DNA from 3 places in the Pseudoalteromonas sp. SR45-4 genome. Region 1 is predicted to be linked to each of the others. Evidence: predicted binding sites of a transcription regulator. Region 1 holds the regulator's gene; each other region holds the start of a gene.

Region 1 (6,892 bases):
AGTAGCGCCGCTTCTTGCAACTGCTCAGTACTCGCTAATTTAGCAACTAAACTTAGCTCTTCATTTAGAGTGGTTAAAGCGCTGCGCTTTAAATCGCCCTGCAGTAGCTGCGTTATTAAATCACTTTGATGATTGTTTAATTGCAATACAATATCAGCGAGCGCTTGAGTATCGTGCTGCTGATAACTTTGCCACAGTTTTACTAATGTATCTGTGGTTTTTCCTGCAGCCGATACCACTACACAATCACCGGGCTGAGCTTGCCCTATAATTATTTTTGCAACGCTTTTATAGCGCTCGGCTGAGCTTAAACTCGAACCACCAAACTTATGAATATTATTAGTCATATTAATTACCACAACGCCGGGTGAGCAGCGCTCAATTTAACATTACTACTTGCGCTAGCACCTGCTTTACCTGCGTTATTGTGCTGACCTGGTTGCACTAAATTAAATACCCGATCAAAGTCTGCTAATAAATCTGCTACATCTTCAATACCTACCGACACACGAATAAGCGTATCGCCAACGCCAGCGGCTAAACGAGCCTCGGCTTCCATTCCTGCATGCGTCATTGTTGCTGGGTGGCATATTAAGCTCTCTACGCCACCTAAAGATTCAGCTAAGCTAAATGTTTTAAGGTTTGTTAAAAATGCAGCTGCGTCATTTACATCACCTTTAATGTCAAAACTAACCATGCCACCAAAACCAAGTTGCTGTGCTTTAGCCAATTCATGTTGTGGATGCGACTCTAGCCCCGGGTAATATACTTGGCTAACAAATTTTGAGTTTTCAAGGTACTTAGCAATAGCTAAGGCATTTTCTTGATGCTGCCGTAAGCGTACATTTAAAGTACGCAAGCCACGCAAAGTTAAGTAACTATCAAACGGTGCCCCCGTTATACCAATATTATTTGCCCACCAAGCCAGTTCTTCACCTAGTTCGTCAGTTGCAGCAATAACCGCACCGCCAACCACGTCTGAGTGGCCATTTATGTACTTAGTGGTTGAGTGCACCACAATATCAACGCCAAATTTAATCGGGTTTTGTAATGCAGGCGATAAAAAAGTGTTATCTGCGGCTACCAAAGCACCGCATTGTTTCGCAATATCGGTTACTGCTTTAATATCAGTTAAACGTAAAATAGGGTTACTAGGGGTTTCTATCCAAATTAACTTAGGTTTGATTACTAAAATTTGCTGCAAACTTTCTGGTTTAGTTAAATCTAACACTTCGAGTTTTAATAGGCCGCGCTTTTGTAATGAGGTAAATAAGCGATAGCTGCCGCCATAACAATCATGGGGGATCACTAACGTATCGTCACTATTAAGCAGCTGAGTGGCTAAATGTACGGCAGCCATTCCTGTTGCAGTAATAATGCCGCGAGCACCACCTTCGAGTTCGCTGAGTGCTTGGGCTAAAGTATCACGATTTGGATTACCACTGCGGCCATAGTCATATTGACGTTTTGTATCAAAGTCGGCAAACGAATAAGTGGTTGATAAATACAGCGGAGGCACAACCGCGCCATGGTGCTTATCAGCATCGACACCACTGCGAACTGCAATTGTCGCTTTATTTTTTTCACTCATATTTATTACCTGCTTTATTTAGATGTTTAGACGTCTAAAACAGTAATTCATTCAACTTAAGAAGTCAAAACATTTAAACACCTAGCCATCTGTGCAACAAGTATTTGACTAATTTGTTTAAATCGATAGAATTTCACGCATATTCGCGCTATTTTTTAGTAGGGTGAGCAATTAATAATCTGAGGCAACGATACATCTTATGGCAAAATGGAATGGCGAGTATATTCACCCATACGCAGAACACGGGAAAAAATCAGAGCAAGTTAAAAAGATCACCGTTTCGATCCCGCTAAATGTATTAAAAGTACTAACCGATGAACGCACCCGTAGGCAAATTAATAACTTACGCCATGCAACTAATAGCGAGCTATTATGTGAAGCATTTTTGCATGCGTTTACTGGGCAACCGTTACCTAACGATGATGATTTACGTAAAGATAACGCCGAAAAAGTGCCTGAAGAAGTGAAAAAAATAATGCAAGAAATGGGCTTAGAGGTTCCTGTTTTAAACGAAGACTAAACAGCGGCTTTTAAACAAAAAAACCTCAGCCATGCTGAGGTTTTTTTATGGCTATAAATTACACTGAAGTAACTTAATACCGAGCAACATAATGCTGCTTATTCCATATAGTTTGCTGGCAGCTCTATTTGCGCTACGCCTGAAGCAATGGCTGCTAATGCAACTGCTTTAGCAATACGCGGCAATAAACGCGGATCCATAGGCTTAGGAATAATATACTCTGCACCAAACGCTAGCTTATCTACACCGGCAGCTTTTAGTACTTCTGGTGGAACCGGCTCTTTGGCAATACTACGAATAGCTTCAACTGCTGCAATTTTCATTTCATCGTTAATTTCACTAGCACGCACATCAAGTGCACCACGGAAAATAAACGGAAAACACAACACGTTATTAACTTGGTTAGGGTAATCTGAGCGTCCTGTTGCCATAATTAAATCGCTTCGTGCGCCGTGTGCCAGTGCCGGATCAATCTCAGGGTCTGGGTTCGAACAAGCAAATACGACTGGCTTTGCTGCCATTAATTTTAAATCATCGGCCGATAATAAGTTAGGGCCCGACACACCAACAAATACGTCAGCATCTTCAATTACATCTTGTAATGTACGCTTATCGGTATTGTTAGCAAATAACTGTTTGTACTCGTTTAAATCATCACGGCGAGTGTGAATAACACCTTTACGATCAAGCATATAAATATGTTCACGCAGTGCACCACACTTAATTAATAACTCCATACAAGCAATCGCTGCAGCGCCGGCACCTAAACATACAATAACTGCATCTTCAATATCTTTGCCTTGCACTTCCAGCGCATTTATCATACCTGCAGCCGTTACAATAGCCGTGCCGTGCTGATCATCATGAAAAACAGGAATACTACAGCGTTCAATAAGCGCCTTTTCAATTTCAAAACACTCTGGTGCTTTAATATCTTCAAGGTTAATACCGCCAAAAGTATCAGCAATATTAGCCACAGTATTTATAAAGTCTTCGGTGGTGCGGTGTTTTACTTCAATATCAATTGAGTCAATGCCTGCAAAACGCTTAAACAACAACGCCTTGCCTTCCATTACCGGTTTTGACGCTAAAGGCCCTAAATTTCCTAAACCTAAAATAGCAGTACCATTGGTGATCACTGCAACCAAATTACCTTTACCTGTGTACTTATAGGCATTTACAGGGTCAGCAGCAATTTCACGCACCGGCTCAGCTACACCGGGGCTATAAGCTAAAGCGAGATCATGAGCCGTTTCTGCAGGCTTGGTTAGCTCAATGCTGATTTTACCTGGAACGGGGTGAGAGTGATAATGTAGTGCTTGTTCACGAAAGTCCGACATAACGCGATTATATCCTGCAATTTAAGTTAAAGTGAGAGGGAGTAAAGCGACACTTAACATGCCTTAAAGTACGATACCCTTATTATTTTTAAATTCCAAGCAATATCAGGTCTATCCTGTTATATGCTAGATCTGTTAATTTTAAGCGAATTTTCAGCAACTTCGATAAAAACATCGCTACTTTTCATAAATATAAATTGTGCTAAAAGGCACTTTTCAAGCTTATTTTAGTTAAAAGTATTATTCACAAAACAGCGTTTTTAAAATGTGAATAAAATCAGCTAAAAGCGATTATTTATTCTGCTTTAACAACACATAGCTTCATGTTGGCTACTTTTAGAAACCGAGTTTAAAATTTAGCTATTAAAAATATAGAGAATATTAGGTCATTTGTCTGCAAAGGTTTATGCATACCGAGAATAAGAACAGGAAATAGTTATGCAAAAGCAATAAACTTAAAACTAGCGAGGTTAGGGGGAAGTTAAAGGATTTTTAGGCATAAAAAAAGCATCCTAAGATGCTTTTTTTTAACTAAATAGCAATAATTACTTTTTGCTACCAAGTGCACCGAAACGCTTGTTGAAACGATCAACACGTCCGCCAGTGTCTAAAATCTTTTGCTTACCAGTGTAAAACGGGTGACACGCAGAACAAACGTCTAGGTGAATATTTTTACACAGAGTAGAGCTAGTTTCGAATTCGTTTCCACATGAACAAGTTGCAGAAATTACTTCGTACTTAGGGTGAATACCTTCTTTCATAGAAACCTCTAGTTAAGGCCGCATCGCTCTCCAAACCCGGAGTCTGGCACCATACGTCGTTAAAACAAATTTATTGGTGGCGGATTTTATCCAACAACCATCAAGCACACAAGCATTAATTAGTATTTTTGCTAAAAAAATAACCATTTTGAGTAAACAAGGTTATTTGGTAGTAGGTTTTTAGCTGTATTTTTAGTACATTAGGGCCGAGTATTAGCACGCCCTCCCCCATTATTTTTTTAACAGTTGAGTTACTATGTATTTTGTTGAAGTTGCTATAAAAGTTCCACTACCGCGCACCTTTGATTATAAAGTAGATAGCCAGCTTGGTGAAGCTTCTGCGCCATTAAAACCCGGAATGCGGGTGTTAGTACCCTTTGGTAATCAACGTAAAGTAGCCGTGGTTTTAGCGCTTAAAACAACAACCGAAGTGCCTGAAAACAAAATAAAGGCAATTTTTGAAATTATCGACGATACGCCAATTTTATCTGCAGAGCACATAGAGTTACTGCGCTTTACTGCCCGTTATTATTGCTACCCGCTGGGTGAAACCATTCATATTGCATTGCCAAGCGCACTACGCCAAGGCGAATCGCCTGATAAAACCAGCATTAATATGGTAGCCCTAACGGAAAAAGGCGCGCTGCTGCCGTCATTAAAAGCTAAGACTCAACTTAATTTACTAAAGCAGCTATCGCAATCAGGCAAGTCGTCATTAACCGAGTTAAAAGCTTTGGGCTTTAGTAAAAAAACCATTGATAGCTTAATAGATAAGGCACTCATAACACAGTCAATTGAGCATGATAACCACTGGCAAAGTGTAGCCCCAACAGTGGGCAGCAAACCAACACTTAACAAAGAGCAAGCGGTTGCCTGCACCACAATTAATCAAAGCAGCGGTTTTAGCAGCTTTTTATTAGAAGGTGTAACCGGTAGCGGCAAAACAGAAGTGTACTTACAATGTTTAGAAGAAGTACTAAAGCGCGGCGAACAAGCACTAGTATTAGTGCCCGAAATAGGCTTAACCCCGCAAACCGTTAACCGCTTTCGCCGCCGCTTTCCCGACACCCCCATTATGCTTTGGCATTCAGCTTTAACCGATAATGAACGTTTACAAACCTGGCGTTTTTGCGAAAAAGCCAGCTGCGCCATAGTAATAGGCACACGTTCGAGTATTTTTCTGCCATTTTTAAAGCTCGGCATGATAGTGGTTGATGAAGAACATGACTCGTCTTTTAAACAGCAAGACACGCTGCGCTACCATGCCCGTGATTTAGCTGCGTATCGTGCATATCAGCATAAAATTCCGCTTATATTAGGCAGTGCAACACCGGCACTCGAAACCCTGCACAAAGCAATTAATAATAAATACCAACTACTGAGCCTTACTGAGCGCGCGCAAACCGCTACCGATAACCAATTTAAATTACTCGATATGAAAGGTCAGCCCGACCAAGCAGGCATTGCCCATGCCAGCCTTGCTACCATGCGCCAACATTTAAAACGTGGCAAACAAGTGATGGTGTTTTTAAATCGTCGTGGATTTTCGCCCACGTTAATTTGCCATGAATGTGGCTGGTTAAGCGAATGCAAGCGTTGCAGCACCAGTGCCACTTTTCATAAAGCTATTGGGCAAATGATTTGCCATCACTGTGGCGATCAATATCATGTTCCACACCAATGCCCCGACTGCGGTAGCACGCAAATTTTTCCTAATGGTAAAGGCACTGAGCAAATAGAAGAGTTTTTATCGAGTGAATTTCCACAAACCCCTGTTACACGTATCGACCGCGACTCTACTCGTCGTAAAGGCAGCCTTGAAAAAGCACTGGATGAAATAAACCTAGGCGGCGCGCGCATTCTAGTGGGCACGCAAATGTTGGCTAAAGGGCATCACTTTGCCGATGTAAGTTTAGTGGTTATTTTAGACGTAGACAGCGGCTTATACTCCTGTGATTTTAGAGCAACTGAGCATTTAGCCCAACTTGTTACGCAAGTGGCCGGGCGTGCTGGGCGCTCAGGTGAGGCAGGCCAAGTGTTATTGCAAACACATTTTCCTGAGCACCCACTATTACAAGATTTGGTTAATAATGGTTATCAGGATTTTGCTCGCTTTGCACTGCGTGAACGTGAAGATGCAGACCTACCACCAATCACAAATATGGCCATTGTTCGCGCCCAAGGACACAATATAAAACAAGTCGTCGATTTTTTGACAGATTTGGTTCCAGTAAGCGGGGTAACTGGTATACAATTGCTCGGTCCAATACCTGCTCCTCTTGAAAAAGTAGCAGGTATGTATCGTTTTCAATTACACATTCAAGCGCAAGATCGCCGCGTATTGCACCAATATCTTGCGCAAATGGTTGATTATCTAAGCACTAGCAAACTTGCACAAAAAGTACGCTGGAGCCTAGACGTAGACCCTATAGACATGATTTAGGTTAAGGCCAAAATAAAGCTATGGCACAGCACGATTACATTAACAAAAAACCAGCAAACCGCAAAAAAGCGAAATCAGCGCCCGCTAAAAAACCCTTTCCAATACTGTTAGTTTTAATTGTTACTTTATTGGTGGCAGGTTTTGCTTATGGCTTATGGTTTATTAAAAATAACGCCGATCCTGAGCTAGTTGAAAAACAAGCTAACCCTGTACCTACAACTCCTGTAGAAGTTGTTG
Region 2 (6,892 bases), on a different contig from region 1:
TTAATATTACCGTAAGGTAAGTTTCGGCTGCAGGGTCACGATCTTTTACCGCTTTAATATCATGAGCAACGTGCGTTAGCATACGCTCACACCTTACAAACGACTGATCAAATAGCTCACGAATAGTAAATGCCGACACCACCGCATCTGCCAATTTATTAGCAACAATAAAACTAAGCGCCGCCCCTAAACATTCATGGTTCAAAATACACGAATAAACATGGCTCGCTAAAAGAGGTTCGCGTTTTACTACTTCATTTGCTTCGCTGCGAAGCTGTTGCCAAATTTCATGTCGCATATTACTGCCTTTGTTGATCAAAAAGAGCCTTTTGCTAAGTTTAACGGATTTAGCCGATAAGGTGTTAATTCCTTCTTTATTTTATCTGGTTATTAGATATAACCGTAATGAGCATAAGGTAGTACAGCAAAGCCCACATTAGCTTAAATCTGTCACTTGCACGCTATTTTTACCGGCTATTTTTGCTTTATAAAGCAGTTTATCTGCTTCATTAAGTAAATCTTCAGCGCAGCTGTTATTACTTGGTATTATGGTCGCTATTCCCACACTTACAGTAACTATTTTACTTGGTAATGAGTGCTTATTTTCGATATTTAGTGCCTTTAATTGCGTAACAATCCGATCTATGTTGGCCGTTGCTTGTAAAGAGTTTGTATTGCCGTAAATTAATACAAACTCTTCGCCTCCAAAACGTGCACATAAGTCGCTCGGCCTTTTACTATATTGCTTTAACAAGTTAGCAATTTGTTGTAAGCAAACATCACCTTGTTGATGACCATAGGTATCGTTTAACAGTTTAAAATTATCTACATCTATCATCGTAATTGATAAAGGCAGACCTAAACGCTCGCAGCGCCTCCACTCACTATTTAATACGCTATCAAAATACCTGCGGTTAGCAATTTTCGTCAACCCATCAAGTCTTGCCAACTGTTTAGCTTTATTTTCGGCCTGTTTTCGCTCGGTTATATTGTTATGGTTAATAACATAGTATTCACTGTTATTATGACTAAATGGCATCACCCTCATCATAAACCAACGTTGTTCATCATCGCTGTGACATGGATATTCTAAATAAAAATCAGCCTGTTTATGGCTTATTACAGCAGTAATTCCCTTCAAAGCACTGACACCAAACTCATCGCCTTGTTCAGCCGCCTTTTTGCATTCATGTAAATAATTATACTGTTGTGACATAGCTATATAATTACTGCTATTTTGTACGCCAAAAGATTGCCAACTTTTATTTTCATAAATAATTTCACCAACCTTATCAATAACCACAATGTGATCAGGTATGGTATTTAATATCGATCGTAAAAATACTTTGTCGTCTAACATCTCTCCTCCATACCTATTTAATGTCACTTTATTTACTGTAATTAATAACTCAAAAAAGCAGTTTTTAACTAACTAAAAAAATACCCCGAATATATCGGGGTATTTTACTAAGTTAATTTTAATTGTTGCACTAATTACTTACTTAAATACTTTATCTACTGCTATTACTGCAATATTTTTTGCCGGAATAGCTAATTTGTAATCGGCAATCACTTTATCTTCTGCAACAAGCTCTGCTGGTTTATCGGTATTATAAACCATTGGCGATGTTTGCTCAGGCGCTAAACGCTTTTGCATATCAGCGCCGTCACCGGTAATAAATACATAATGGATATTATCGGTTTGTAGATTATCTTTAATAACGCGGTTTACATCCTTTACTGTTAGCGTTTTAAGTTTGTTAGTTACGTAACTTACAAAGCTGTCGGTGTTGTAAAACTCGCTATCAAGTGCATAACCTAGTTGGCGATTTTGGCTTGCCACCATTTGCGGCACAAAGTTAATTAAAAAGTTACGTGTGGCTTCAAAGTCGTCTTCACTCATGCCATTTTTAATTAGCTTATCAAGCTCAAACAAGGCGGTACGAGTCGCAAAATGCGCATCGTTATTAGAGCGAAGTGGGCGTAACCACACTTGAAATATTTGCTCAGAGCGCCCTAGGTTTGCATCAGGCTTAGTTTGAAACATACCACGCGGAAAGTATTCAATGTACGCGTAATCGCCATAGTTCATGCCACGGGTTTCACGAATACGCTCATATAAAAAGCTGTTAGAACTACGGTGCTCACCAAAGTAAGAACGCACTAACCACAGTGCAGTCCAGTCCTCACTACTTCTTATTGTATCAATTGGAAAACCAAACGATACCGCTGTCGACTGCGCACTCTTTTCAACAATAGTAGCATGATGGCCTTTAAGCTCAGGCGCATCAGGAATACTTAAACGGCTTTGCTCGCCTTTAGGCAGGCCTGCTAAATCAGCTAACATAGTGGCTTTTAGTTTTTCCGGTACTGCACCAATTAAGCCAAGTGTTAGCTTAGATTGCGTAAGCTCTGTGTTATAAAACGTTTTGACATCATCAAGCGTAAGTGCTTCTAAATCTGAAATATCACCATAGTTGTAGCTTTCATAAGGATGGCCTTTGTAAAGCGCGCTGTAGAGTACTTCTTTACCTAGTTCTTCATCGTTAGATGCTTTTAAGCCCGATTTAATACCGTCAATTAGCTCTTTTTTAAGGCGCTTAAAGTCATCTTCTCTAAAACCGGGATTAAGTAACTGATCGCTCACTAATGCATACCACTTAGCAGCGTTATCTTTATGAATACGCCCTTGAAACGACAGCATTTCTTTATCTATTTGATAACCAAAGCTACCTGCCAGCGGATAAAGTGCTTGTTTAATATCTTTATAGCTTGTTGATTGTGAGCCACCTTGCGCCAGCATAGCTGCAGTTAATGCGCCAAGGCCTTTTTTACCTTGCGGATCGGCAGCAGCTCCGGTATTGAATAAAAAGTTAACGTCAATTAATGGCGAGCTGTTAGTTTTATCTAGCACTTTAAATGCAGCAGCCTGAGGTGCTTGCTCCAGTTTTGCAACCAGTGCGTTTAAATCAACCTCTTGCTCAAAGTTTGGCGCTTTATCAAGTGCCGACATAGTCACGGTAGTGCGTGCATTATCAACAAAATACTTGTTAGCAATTGCTTTAATATCTTCAGCTGTTATTTCATCTGAGGTTTTATATAGCTGATTTATTACCCTAGGGTCACGCTCAAAATGCATATAGCTTGCAAGGGTTGCAGCAATTGCTTGCGACGAATCTAAACCATTTATAAAGCTGTATTTAAGGTTAGATTTTAAGTCGCTGAGTTTTTGGCTATCTACTAACTCAGTACGCGCTTGGGCGTAGGTACGATTGATTGCATCGCGTACTTTGGCTAAATCGTCTGCTTTTTCTACTTTTACAAATACATGCAGTAACCCCGGATCTTTGGTTTCTGGGTTATAGCTAAACATTTGGCTGGCAATTTGTTTATCTACCACTAGCTCTTGGTATAAATCTGAGTTGTTTGAAAAATAAAGCTGTGAGAGTAAATCAAGCGCAGCTCTGTCTTTTTTAGCCGGCTCCCACGCAGTACCTTTATACGACACTAATAACCAATGCCCTGGCAAACCTGGGTTTTGTTGATGACTATATTTTGGCGCTTGTTGTGTTGGCTCAGCTTTAATGTCGGCAACATAGTCACCCTTTTTCCACGCACCCCAGTGCTTTTTAACCATAGCCATAGTGGCTTTAGGGTCTACATCACCCACAATTACAAGCGATACATATTCGGGCTTATAAAATTTGGCAAAAAATTCTTTACCATAAGCCATTTGATCAGGCATGGCTTCTATGTCTTTAAAAAAGCCCATAGTGGTGTGTTTATAAGTGTGTTGCTCAAAGGCCTCTTCGCGCACTGCGCTAAGTAACTTACGCACTGGGCTGGCATTATTTTTTAAGTACTCGCCTTTTACCGTTTGCGCTTCAGTTCTAAATTGCTCTTCGGTATAGGTTAAGTTTTGAAAAATATCAGCTTCAAGTTCAAGTACTTTATCAAGATGCTGCTTTGAAAAGTTTAAATGATAGTTAGTGTAATCGTTGGTGGTGTAAGCGCGGTTATCAACGCCAGAATTTTTTAAAATACTTGAATACACAGCCTCAGGAAATTTTTCAGAGCCTTTAAACATCATGTGTTCAAAAAAATGCGCAAAGCCCGTTTTACCCGCTTGCGTTTCATTACGTGATCCTACCGATACAGGAATTTGCAACGAGACTACATCAGGGTAATCGGTTTTAACCACCATAACGCGCAAGCCATTTTCAAGCTCTTCTAGTAAGTAGTCTTGTGAAAAAACGCCCTCGCCCGTAGTGTTTGTTTGTTGTTGTGTTACTGCTTGGCTCGTTTGATTTTGTTCAATAGCGCAACCCGACAGTGCCAGCGATACCGCTAAACTGGTTGCTAAAAATTTAAATTTCATTGTTTTTCCTTTTATAGCAATCAATTTTAATCGCTAAACGTTGAGCTAGTTTAATAAAAAGTACCATCTAATTATGCCGCAAAGCCGCCAATAATAAGAGCCTAAAGCGTTGTTATTATGTAAACAACTGTATCAAATTTACTAATTGGTAACGAGCTTGTATGAATAAACCTCACTACGATTGAAAAACTTTCATTAAATAAAGCTATCTAGCCATCTAAATGGCTGCTATATTAATTCCATCGTAACAAACTAAGCTGGAATGAGGATTATGGCTTTATCACTTCAAGAGAAAATAGAAGATAGCAATCAAGGCGTATACCTTATTGGTACTACGCCGCCAAAAATTGGTACCGATAAAGCGCAACTAAAAACCATTGCAGAAAAGCTATTGGGTCGCCTACACGAAATTGAATACGACGGCGTAATAATTTACGACATTCAAGACGAAAGCAGCCGTACTAATCAAGCGCGTCCGTTTCCATTTAGGCAAACTGTCGATCCACGTGAATACAGCAACCTATTACGTGGCTTATCGCACCTTGATGTAATTACCTATAAAAGTGTGGCGCAACGCAGTGCGAACGAGTTTAAAGATTGGCTAAGTGAAACTAAAAACGACTACGATTTAAAAAATATTGTTTTAGTAGGTAGCCCATCAGCGATAGGCGATATAAAACTAAGCCTACCAGATGCGTATAAAACGCTGGCAGAGCAATCTGATGACTTCTTTTTAGGCGGCGTTACTATTGCAGAGCGTCATTCTAATAAACGTAATGAACACGAGCGACTAGTAGAAAAAACCGCTCAAGGCTGTAAGTTCTTTATTTCGCAAGCGGTTTACGACGCACAAGCAACAATAGAGTTAATTACTAGCTATGCACGTAGTTGTAAAGCACAAGGGCTTGAGCCTAAGCGCCTTATTTTAACTTTTACTCCGTGCGGCGGCGAAAAAACCTTAGAGTTTATGCAATGGTTGGGGATCTCAGTGCCAGAGGCCACTAAATGGCGCATGCTTGATGCGAACAATACGCTGAGTGAATCGGTACGTATTTGCCGCGAAAACCTCGATTTAATACTTAAAAGCTGTGCGCATTTAAACGTGCCGCTGGGCTTAAATATAGAAAGCTTAACTAACCGTAAAGAAGAAATTGACGCATCAATTAACTTATACCGCTTATTAAAAGCCACCATGGAATTAAATCTTGCGGAGAAACTGATAGCTTAATTGCGGGGTTCGAGGTTCGAGCAATCATGATAAATTACACAGAATAAGCAAGTTAGTATTTACACTCTTTGGCAAGCCCTATGGCTTGCCTTTTTATTTTTGTAACGTAGTTACTCAGTAAATTTTTTAATTATATTTTATTTAAATGTTTAGCATTGATTGTTTTTTTCAGCTGTTTTTTAATTAAGGTTTGCTCGCAATATAATGCAACAAGAACTCCAATAAAACTCGAAAAGATCACAATAAGCCAATAGTAAATACTATTAAAAGTGACCACCTCTGAAATAGATAGATACAAATTGAATGGAACCACAAAAATTAAAAATCCTAAGACTTTGATAAACTCTCTAAATAGCTGAGAGTCCATTTTTGCTGAGTTTATATAGTCATTAATAGTTTTGTAGAGCCTGTAACGGATTCTGTGTAACTGACCCAGAATATTCCTTTTTCAACCAATTAAGATAATCCATATTTACTTCCTTTTTATATTTTACGTTTTAATCATCTGATTTCATTCTCGGTAAAATAATTACACTTTATTAATTCCATGTAAACAATACAATAACTTAACTATTAAGCTGTGTGCTAAAAAGAACTAACTGGTAGAGGTAGTGAGTTAAGAATATGCAGCAAACCACGGCGCTGAATTTAACGCCGTGGCACTTTTTCTCTTACAGGCCGCTGATAGCTAGACTAAAAAACTGTTATTTACGTCTTCTACTTGGCTCTCTTTGTCCTGTAATGCGTTTTTTATCGCGGTCTTTTCGTGATTTATTGGTGTTTTTGCGGTTATCTTTTGGCTTTTTGTTTGGATCTGGCTCGTAGCCTGCTAGCCACTGTGGCGTTAAGCGGGTATCTAACAGTACTTCTATTTCTTCAAGTAACCATTGCTCGTCAATACTTACTAGCGACATTGCAAGCCCTTGCTCACCAGCGCGACCTGTACGGCCAATGCGATGTACGTAGTCTTCGGCTATGTATGGCAGTTCAAAGTTAATTACAAACCTAAGTGTCGGAATATCCAAACCACGTGCGGCTACATCGGTAGCAACTAATACACGGGTAATGCCTTCTTTAAAGTTTTGTAGTGCACGGTCGCGTGCGCCTTGTGATTTATCACCATGGATTGACTCGGTTTTTAAACCGTCTTTACACATTTCTTTAGCCAGTTGGTCGGCCATTTGTTTGGTGCGGGTAAAAATAAGCACTTGGCCCCAATTTTTCATGCCGATCATGTGCGATACCAGCTCGCGCTTGCGATCCTCGTCTACTGAGTAAATTACTTG
Region 3 (6,892 bases), on a different contig from region 1:
TATTGTGGTCAAATTTAAATTTACTTTTTTGGTTATCATTATTCCCGTTCTCGACCAGTTGGATGGGAGGTAATCACTTTGAGCCGCTACCTACCGCGACTTATGGTGCCGTGCTGTTTATGGCGGCGATTGCGTATAATATTTTACAACGCAGCATAATGGCAACAGATGGCTGCAGCTCTGTTTTACGCAAAGCAATCGGCGCAGATTGGAAAGGCAAAGTGTCTATGGCGCTTTACTTATCGGCAGTTGGTGTAGCATTTGTAGCACCGTGGTTAGCACAAGTAATATATGTGGCAGTGGCGCTGCTATGGTTAGTGCCTGATAAAAGAATAGAGCAGACAGTTAATCAAAATTAAAATATATTCCTATTTTAATTAGTTTTACCGCTAAGCAGGGGAATAAAAAAGCCGCGTTTACTATAAAGTAAACGCGGCTTAAAATTTTCTAAAGCTTAAATTAGTTAGTGTAAAATACGTGCTCTTATCGTGCCTTCAACAGCGCTTAGCTCTTTAAGGGCAACTTCTGAGTGGTCGGTATCTACATCAATAACTACATAACCAATTGATTCATCAGTTTGTAGGTACTGCGCGGCAATGTTAATACCGTGCTGTGCAAACGCTTGGTTTATTTGTGTTAATACGCCAGGGCGGTTGTGATGTACATGCAGTAAGCGACTACGATTAGCAAGCTCTGGTAGTGATACTTCAGGGAAGTTAACAGCAGTAATAGTTGAGCCGTTATCTGAGTATTTAGCTAATTTTCCAGCTACTTCAATACCAATGTTTTCTTGTGCTTCTTGAGTTGAACCACCAATGTGCGGCGTTAAAATAACATTGTCAAAATTACGCAGTGGCGATACAAACTCTTCATCGTTAGATTTAGGCTCAATCGGGAATACATCGATTGCTGCACCACTGAGTTTTTTATCGGTAAGCGCTTCTGCCAATGCGTCAATATCAACCACAGTACCGCGTGAAGCGTTTATTAAAATAGCGCCCTGTTTCATAACCGCAAGTTCGGCAGTGCCAATAAGGTTCTTAGTTTGTGGGGTTTCAGGTACATGCAAAGTAATAATATCAGAGCGTTGTAATAGCTGAGTTAAATTATGTACTTGCTTAGCGTTGCCAAGTGATAACTTATCTTCAATATCGTAAAACTCAACATGCATACCAATATTTTCGGCCATAATACCTAACTGGGTACCAATGTGGCCATAGCCAATAATACCCAATGTTTTACCACGAGCTTCAAACGAGCCGTTTGCGGTTTTTAACCAGCCGCCACGATGTGCAGCAGCATTACGCTGTGGAATACCGCGTAATAGCAATAGTATTTCACCAAGTACAAGCTCTGCAACCGAGCGGGTGTTAGAAAATGGTGCGTTAAATACTGCAATACCACGTTCGCGCGCCGCATTTAAGTCAACCTGGTTAGTGCCAATACAAAAGCAGCCAACCGCAACGAGCTTTTCAGCAGCTTCTAACACAGCTTGGTTAATATGAGTACGAGAACGAAGCCCCACAAAGTGTACGTCTTTAATACGTTCTTTTAGCTCGTCCTCAGGTAAGGATGTTTTAACATAGTCGATGTTGCTATAACCGTTACGTTTTAGCGTTTCAACAGCGCTTTGGTGAACACCTTCAAGCAAAAGAATTTTAATTTTGTCTTTTGCCAACGATACCTTACTCATAACCTCATCCTATTTAATTTGTGGCCCATTTTTAGTGCCGATAATCACTTTATCAGCGCCACGCTCTGCGAATAGGCCGTTGGTAACTACGCCAACAATTTGATTAATTTGTGTTTCAAGTTGTTTAGCTTGGGTAATTTTTAAATTATGTACATCTAAAATAACGTTACCGTTATCGGTAACTACACCTTGGCGATACACAGGATCACCGCCAAGTTTTAATAATTCGCGTGCTACGTAACTGCGTGCCATGGGTATAACTTCAACCGGCAGTGGAAAACCACCCAAGATTGCTACTAATTTGGTGTCATCTACAATGCACACAAATTGTTTAGCTACCGCTGCTACTATTTTTTCACGAGTAAGGGCTGCACCACCGCCTTTAATCATTTCGTTATGGGCGTTAATTTCATCAGCGCCGTCAACGTATACATCTAAAACATCAACGTCATTAAGTTCAAATACTTCAATGCCTAGCGCTTTTAAACGAGCAGTTGAGGCTTCTGAACTAGAAACCGCGCCTTTAATAGTGTCTTTTATTGAGCCTAGTGCATCAATAAAGTGATTAACCGTTGAGCCTGTACCTACGCCTACAATAGTGTTCTCTTTTACAAACTCTAACGCTGCCCAAGCAGCTGCTTTTTTTAATTCGTCTTGTGTCATTGTTTTATGCTCATTTATGTCAAAAATTTCTGCTGGTATACAAAGTAACGCTTTACCAACAGTAGGTTTTATTTGGGGTGATAATTGTTTTAAGTGGCACATCCCATGATTCTATGGGTAAAGCTGTTACTTTTTGGCATTCATGTGCTAAACCAATAAGTTGCGGCTTTTGCCAGTGTTGCTGGTGTAGCCGCGCCAATGTCCGATCGTAAAACCCACCCCCCATTCCTAAGCGATTACCTTGGTTATCAAATGCCACTAATGGCATAAGTAGGTAATCAAGCTCTGGTAACGGGCATATTTGAGTACAATTGAGCTTAGGTTCCAAGATACCATAGCGGTTTGCCTTCATGGGTGAGTTTTTTTCATAACGCTGAAATAGTAAATTAGCCCCGTTAAAGGGGTGGATTACAGGTAGGTAAAGGGTGTGCCCTTTATCCCATAATTCATTAATTAACAATGAGGTATCTAACTCGCCATCGTTACTAAAATAAATGGCAATATGCTCTTTTTTAGTGTTTTTTTTGCCATTTAAGTGTTGAATAAAATTCACTTTTAGCGATTGGGCGGCAATTAATTGTTGGTTGTTTGATAAATTATTACGCAGTTCGCGGACAGACGCTCTTATTGTTGCACGTTTATTGCTCACTTTAGGATTTCACCCCGTAATTAAAAAGAGAATAAGTTAGGGACGGTTAAATATATTGCTAATAAAATAAGCAAAGTAACCACAGTTGCTATGAGTGAATATAACAACACATTACTGCGTTTTTGCAGTGGCGTGAGCAACTCATCATCAAGCATAAGATCATCGTCTTGCCACTCTATGTGTTCATCGGTAATTGCTGTGGCTTCAACCTCGGGTAGGCGCTGTTCAAGCTCGTCTAGTTTTTCTTCAAGGCGAATTAAGCTACTGGTAATGTAATCAAGCGCATCAAAAATTCTGTCATCGCGCTGGCTACTCGTTGCACTTGTCAGTTGAGTATTTTTATTAGGGTTGGTAACAGCCTGCAGCTTACTTTTAATACCTAAGCTGGCAAGTAGTTTGGCTTGCTTTAGGGCTTTGTCTTTATTGCTTGGCACAAATAGCGGTTTACCATTAAAAAAAAGCGACACTTTTTCATTTGATGTTTTTAATTTAGTAGCAAGCATGGCAGTAACAGCTTTGCTGTCAACGCCCTCAGCGAGTCCTACAAAGGTAACACTAAAGTTGTCGGCCATTTTTAATTCCCTAAGCTTTTATAGTAAAACGAGTATATACCGAAAGTGCAAAACAATTCGAGAGTGATTTATGTTTCACGGCTTGAATAATAAGCTTTAGATATAAAAACGACCCTTAAAAGGGCCGTTTATATTTTTAATAGTATGTTGGCTTAAAGACCAGCAGCAGCGCGAAGTGCTTCTGCTTTATCGGTACGCTCCCAAGGGAACTCTTCACGACCAAAGTGGCCGTAAGCCGCCGTTGGAAGGTAGATAGGGCGCTCTAAATCAAGCATTTTAATTAAACCGTAAGGGCGCAAGTCAAAGTGCTCGCGAATAAGCTCAATTAAACGGCTTTCTTCTAGTTTGCTGGTACCAAAGGTTTCTACGCTTATAGACGTAGGCTCTGCAATACCAATAGCGTACGATACTTGTAGCTCACACTTATCAGCAAGGCCAGCAGCAACAATGTTTTTAGCAACATAACGTGCAGCATAGGCAGCACTACGGTCAACTTTTGATGGATCTTTACCAGAGAAAGCACCGCCACCGTGACGAGCCATGCCGCCGTAGGTATCTACAATGATTTTACGACCGGTTAAGCCACAATCGCCCATTGGTCCGCCAATTACAAAGCGACCTGTTGGGTTAATAAAAAACTTAGTCGCGCTAGTAATTAGCTCAGCAGGAAGTACCGGCTTGATGATAGTTTCCATCACCGCTTCGATTAAATCTTTTTGTGAAATATCTTCGCTGTGCTGCGTAGAAAGTACAACAGCATCAATACCTACTGGCTTGCCGTTTTCGTATGCAAACGTAACTTGTGATTTTGCATCTGGGCGTAACCAGTTAAGCTCGCCGCTTTTACGAACCTGTGCTTGGCGCTGCACTAAACGGTGTGAGTAGGTAATAGGAGCAGGCATTAGTACTTCAGTTTCGTTACATGCGTAACCAAACATTAAGCCTTGATCGCCAGCGCCTTGTTCTTCTGGGCTAGTACGGTCAACACCTTGGTTAATGTCAGGAGACTGTTTACCAATAGTGTTTAAAATTGCACATGAATCTGCATCAAAACCCATATCTGAATTAGTGTAGCCAATGTCGCGAATTGTTTTACGTGTAATTTCTTCGATATCAACCCATGCGCTAGTAGTGATTTCACCACCAACCATAACCATACCGGTTTTTACGTAAGTTTCACACGCAACTCGGGCATGAGAATCTTGCTCAAGGATAGCATCAAGTACCGCATCAGAGATTTGATCGGCGATTTTATCCGGATGACCTTCAGAAACTGATTCAGAAGTAAATAAATGTTTTGCCATTGTATTTCTGCTCACAAATATTGCGCTTCACAAACGTCGGTATTAGCGCTAAAAAATTAAGGGGCGTATTTTATCGAAAACAAAACACCTTGCATAGTGTTTTTACGCCTAGACGTCTAAATAAAATATTTAATAACTTTTCGGTCTCAAAAAATATTCATAATGACCTATTATTATGGGTTTTTAATTGCACACCGCCCCTACAATAAGTAAGAATGGAGTATACACTAGTCGCCAAGTTATACGGCGGCATAATCGAATACATAAATACCCGCGCAAAAATATATTAAGGTAGGAGAATTCATGCCATCTCGCAAAGAACTTGCAAATGCTATTCGTGTCTTGTCAATGGACGCAGTACAAAAGGCCAAATCTGGTCATCCTGGAGCCCCTATGGGCATGGCAGATATCGCAGAAGTATTATGGCGCGATTATCTAAAACATAACCCAACAAACCCAGAGTGGGCTGACCGAGATCGCTTTATATTATCGAACGGCCACGGTTCAATGCTTATTTATTCTTTATTACATTTAACGGGTTATGATTTACCGTTAGACGAAATTAAAAACTTCCGTCAAATGCATTCAAAAACACCTGGTCACCCAGAGTACGGTTATGCACCAGGAATCGAAACTACTACCGGCCCGTTAGGTCAAGGGATCACTAACGCAGTAGGTATGGCAATTGCCGAAAAAGCGCTAGCTGCACAGTTTAACCGTGAAGGTCACGATATTGTTGATCACTTTACCTATGCATTTATGGGCGACGGCTGCTTAATGGAAGGTATTTCTCATGAAGCTGGTTCACTTGCAGGCACATTAGGCCTAGGTAAACTTGTTGCATTTTGGGATGACAACGGCATTTCAATCGATGGCGAAGTAGAAGGTTGGTTTACCGATGATACGCCAGCTCGCTTTAAAGCGTACGGTTGGCATGTAATTAGCGGTGTTGATGGCCACGACAGCGATGCTATAAGTGCTGCAATCGCAGAAGCTAAAAGTGTTACCGATAAGCCATCACTAATTTGTTGTAAAACAATTATTGGTTACGGCTCACCTAATAAGTCGGGTAGCCACGATTGTCACGGTGCACCACTAGGTGAGGACGAAATTAAAGCGTCTCGCGAATTTTTAGGTTGGACTGGCGATGCATTCGAAATCCCTGCAGACATTTATGCACAATGGGATAGCAAAGAAAAAGGTCAACAGCTTGAATCAAGCTGGGATGAAAAATTTGCAGCATACGCAAAAGCATACCCAGAGCTAGCGTCAGAATACAAGCGTCGTATTAACAACGAACTGCCAGGCGATTGGGCTGAAAAATCTCAAGCATACATTGAAGAGCTGCAAGCAAACCCTGCAAACCCAGCGTCTCGTAAAGCGTCGCAAAATGCATTAAACGCATTTGGCCCGTTATTACCAGAATTTATGGGTGGTTCAGCCGATTTAGCAGGCTCAAACCTAACAATTTGGGATGGCTCTAAAGGCTTAACACGCGACGATGCAAGCGGTAACTACATTTATTACGGTGTACGTGAGTTTGGTATGTCGGCAATTATGAATGGTATTGCCCTGCATAAAGGCTTTATTCCTTACGGTGCTACGTTCTTAATGTTTGTTGAATATGCAAAAAATGCTGTACGTATGGCTGCATTAATGAAGCAACCAAGCATTTTTGTATACACGCACGATTCAATTGGTTTAGGTGAAGATGGTCCAACTCACCAACCAGTAGAGCAAATTGCTAGCATGCGTTTAACGCCTAACTTATACAACTGGCGCCCATGTGACCAAGTGGAGTCGGCAATTGCATGGCAACAAGCTATTGAGCGTAAAGACGGTCCTACATCACTAATCTTTACTCGCCAAGGTTTAGAGCAACAAGCACGTAACGCACAGCAACTGAGCGACGTTAAAAAGGGTGGTTACATCCTTAGCTGCGAAGGCAATCCAGAGCTTATTTTCATTGCAACGGGTTCTGAAGTGCAACTAGCACAAGATTCTGCAAGCG

The links. Region 1 encodes MetJ, which represses methionine synthesis genes. Its sites were predicted from a motif close to TAGACGTCTAGACGTCTA; they were not measured.
Region 2: H5058_RS08715 (methylenetetrahydrofolate reductase) is a predicted target of MetJ. The motif match lies at 4,589-4,606, and genes of this name have one in related genera.
Region 3: metK (methionine adenosyltransferase) is a predicted target of MetJ. The motif match lies at 4,983-5,000, and genes of this name have one in related genera.

What each region holds. Positions count from the first base shown of each region.
Region 1 covers NZ_JACJDO010000013.1:22,404-29,295, forward strand. The annotation lists gene metL (bifunctional aspartate kinase/homoserine dehydrogenase II) at 1-347, opposite strand, end outside; gene metB (cystathionine gamma-synthase) at 353-1,591, opposite strand; gene metJ (met regulon transcriptional regulator MetJ) at 1,791-2,111, shown strand; gene H5058_RS07675 (malic enzyme-like NAD(P)-binding protein) at 2,210-3,451, opposite strand; gene rpmE (50S ribosomal protein L31) at 3,997-4,212, opposite strand; gene priA (primosomal protein N') at 4,469-6,655, shown strand; gene H5058_RS07690 (SPOR domain-containing protein) at 6,676-6,892, shown strand, end outside.
Region 2 covers NZ_JACJDO010000016.1:922-7,813, reverse strand. The annotation lists gene cysE (serine O-acetyltransferase) at 1-298, opposite strand, end outside; gene H5058_RS08725 (sensor domain-containing diguanylate cyclase) at 437-1,360, opposite strand; gene H5058_RS08720 (pitrilysin family protein) at 1,499-4,378, opposite strand; gene H5058_RS08715 (methylenetetrahydrofolate reductase) at 4,650-5,606, shown strand; gene H5058_RS08710 (DEAD/DEAH box helicase) at 6,311-6,892, opposite strand, start outside.
Region 3 covers NZ_JACJDO010000016.1:33,253-40,144, forward strand. The annotation lists gene H5058_RS08830 (TMEM175 family protein) at 1-359, shown strand, start outside; gene serA (phosphoglycerate dehydrogenase) at 464-1,693, opposite strand; gene rpiA (ribose-5-phosphate isomerase RpiA) at 1,703-2,356, opposite strand; gene H5058_RS08845 (5-formyltetrahydrofolate cyclo-ligase) at 2,409-3,005, opposite strand; gene H5058_RS08850 (hypothetical protein) at 3,026-3,577, opposite strand; gene metK (methionine adenosyltransferase) at 3,730-4,881, opposite strand; gene tkt (transketolase) at 5,185-6,892, shown strand, end outside.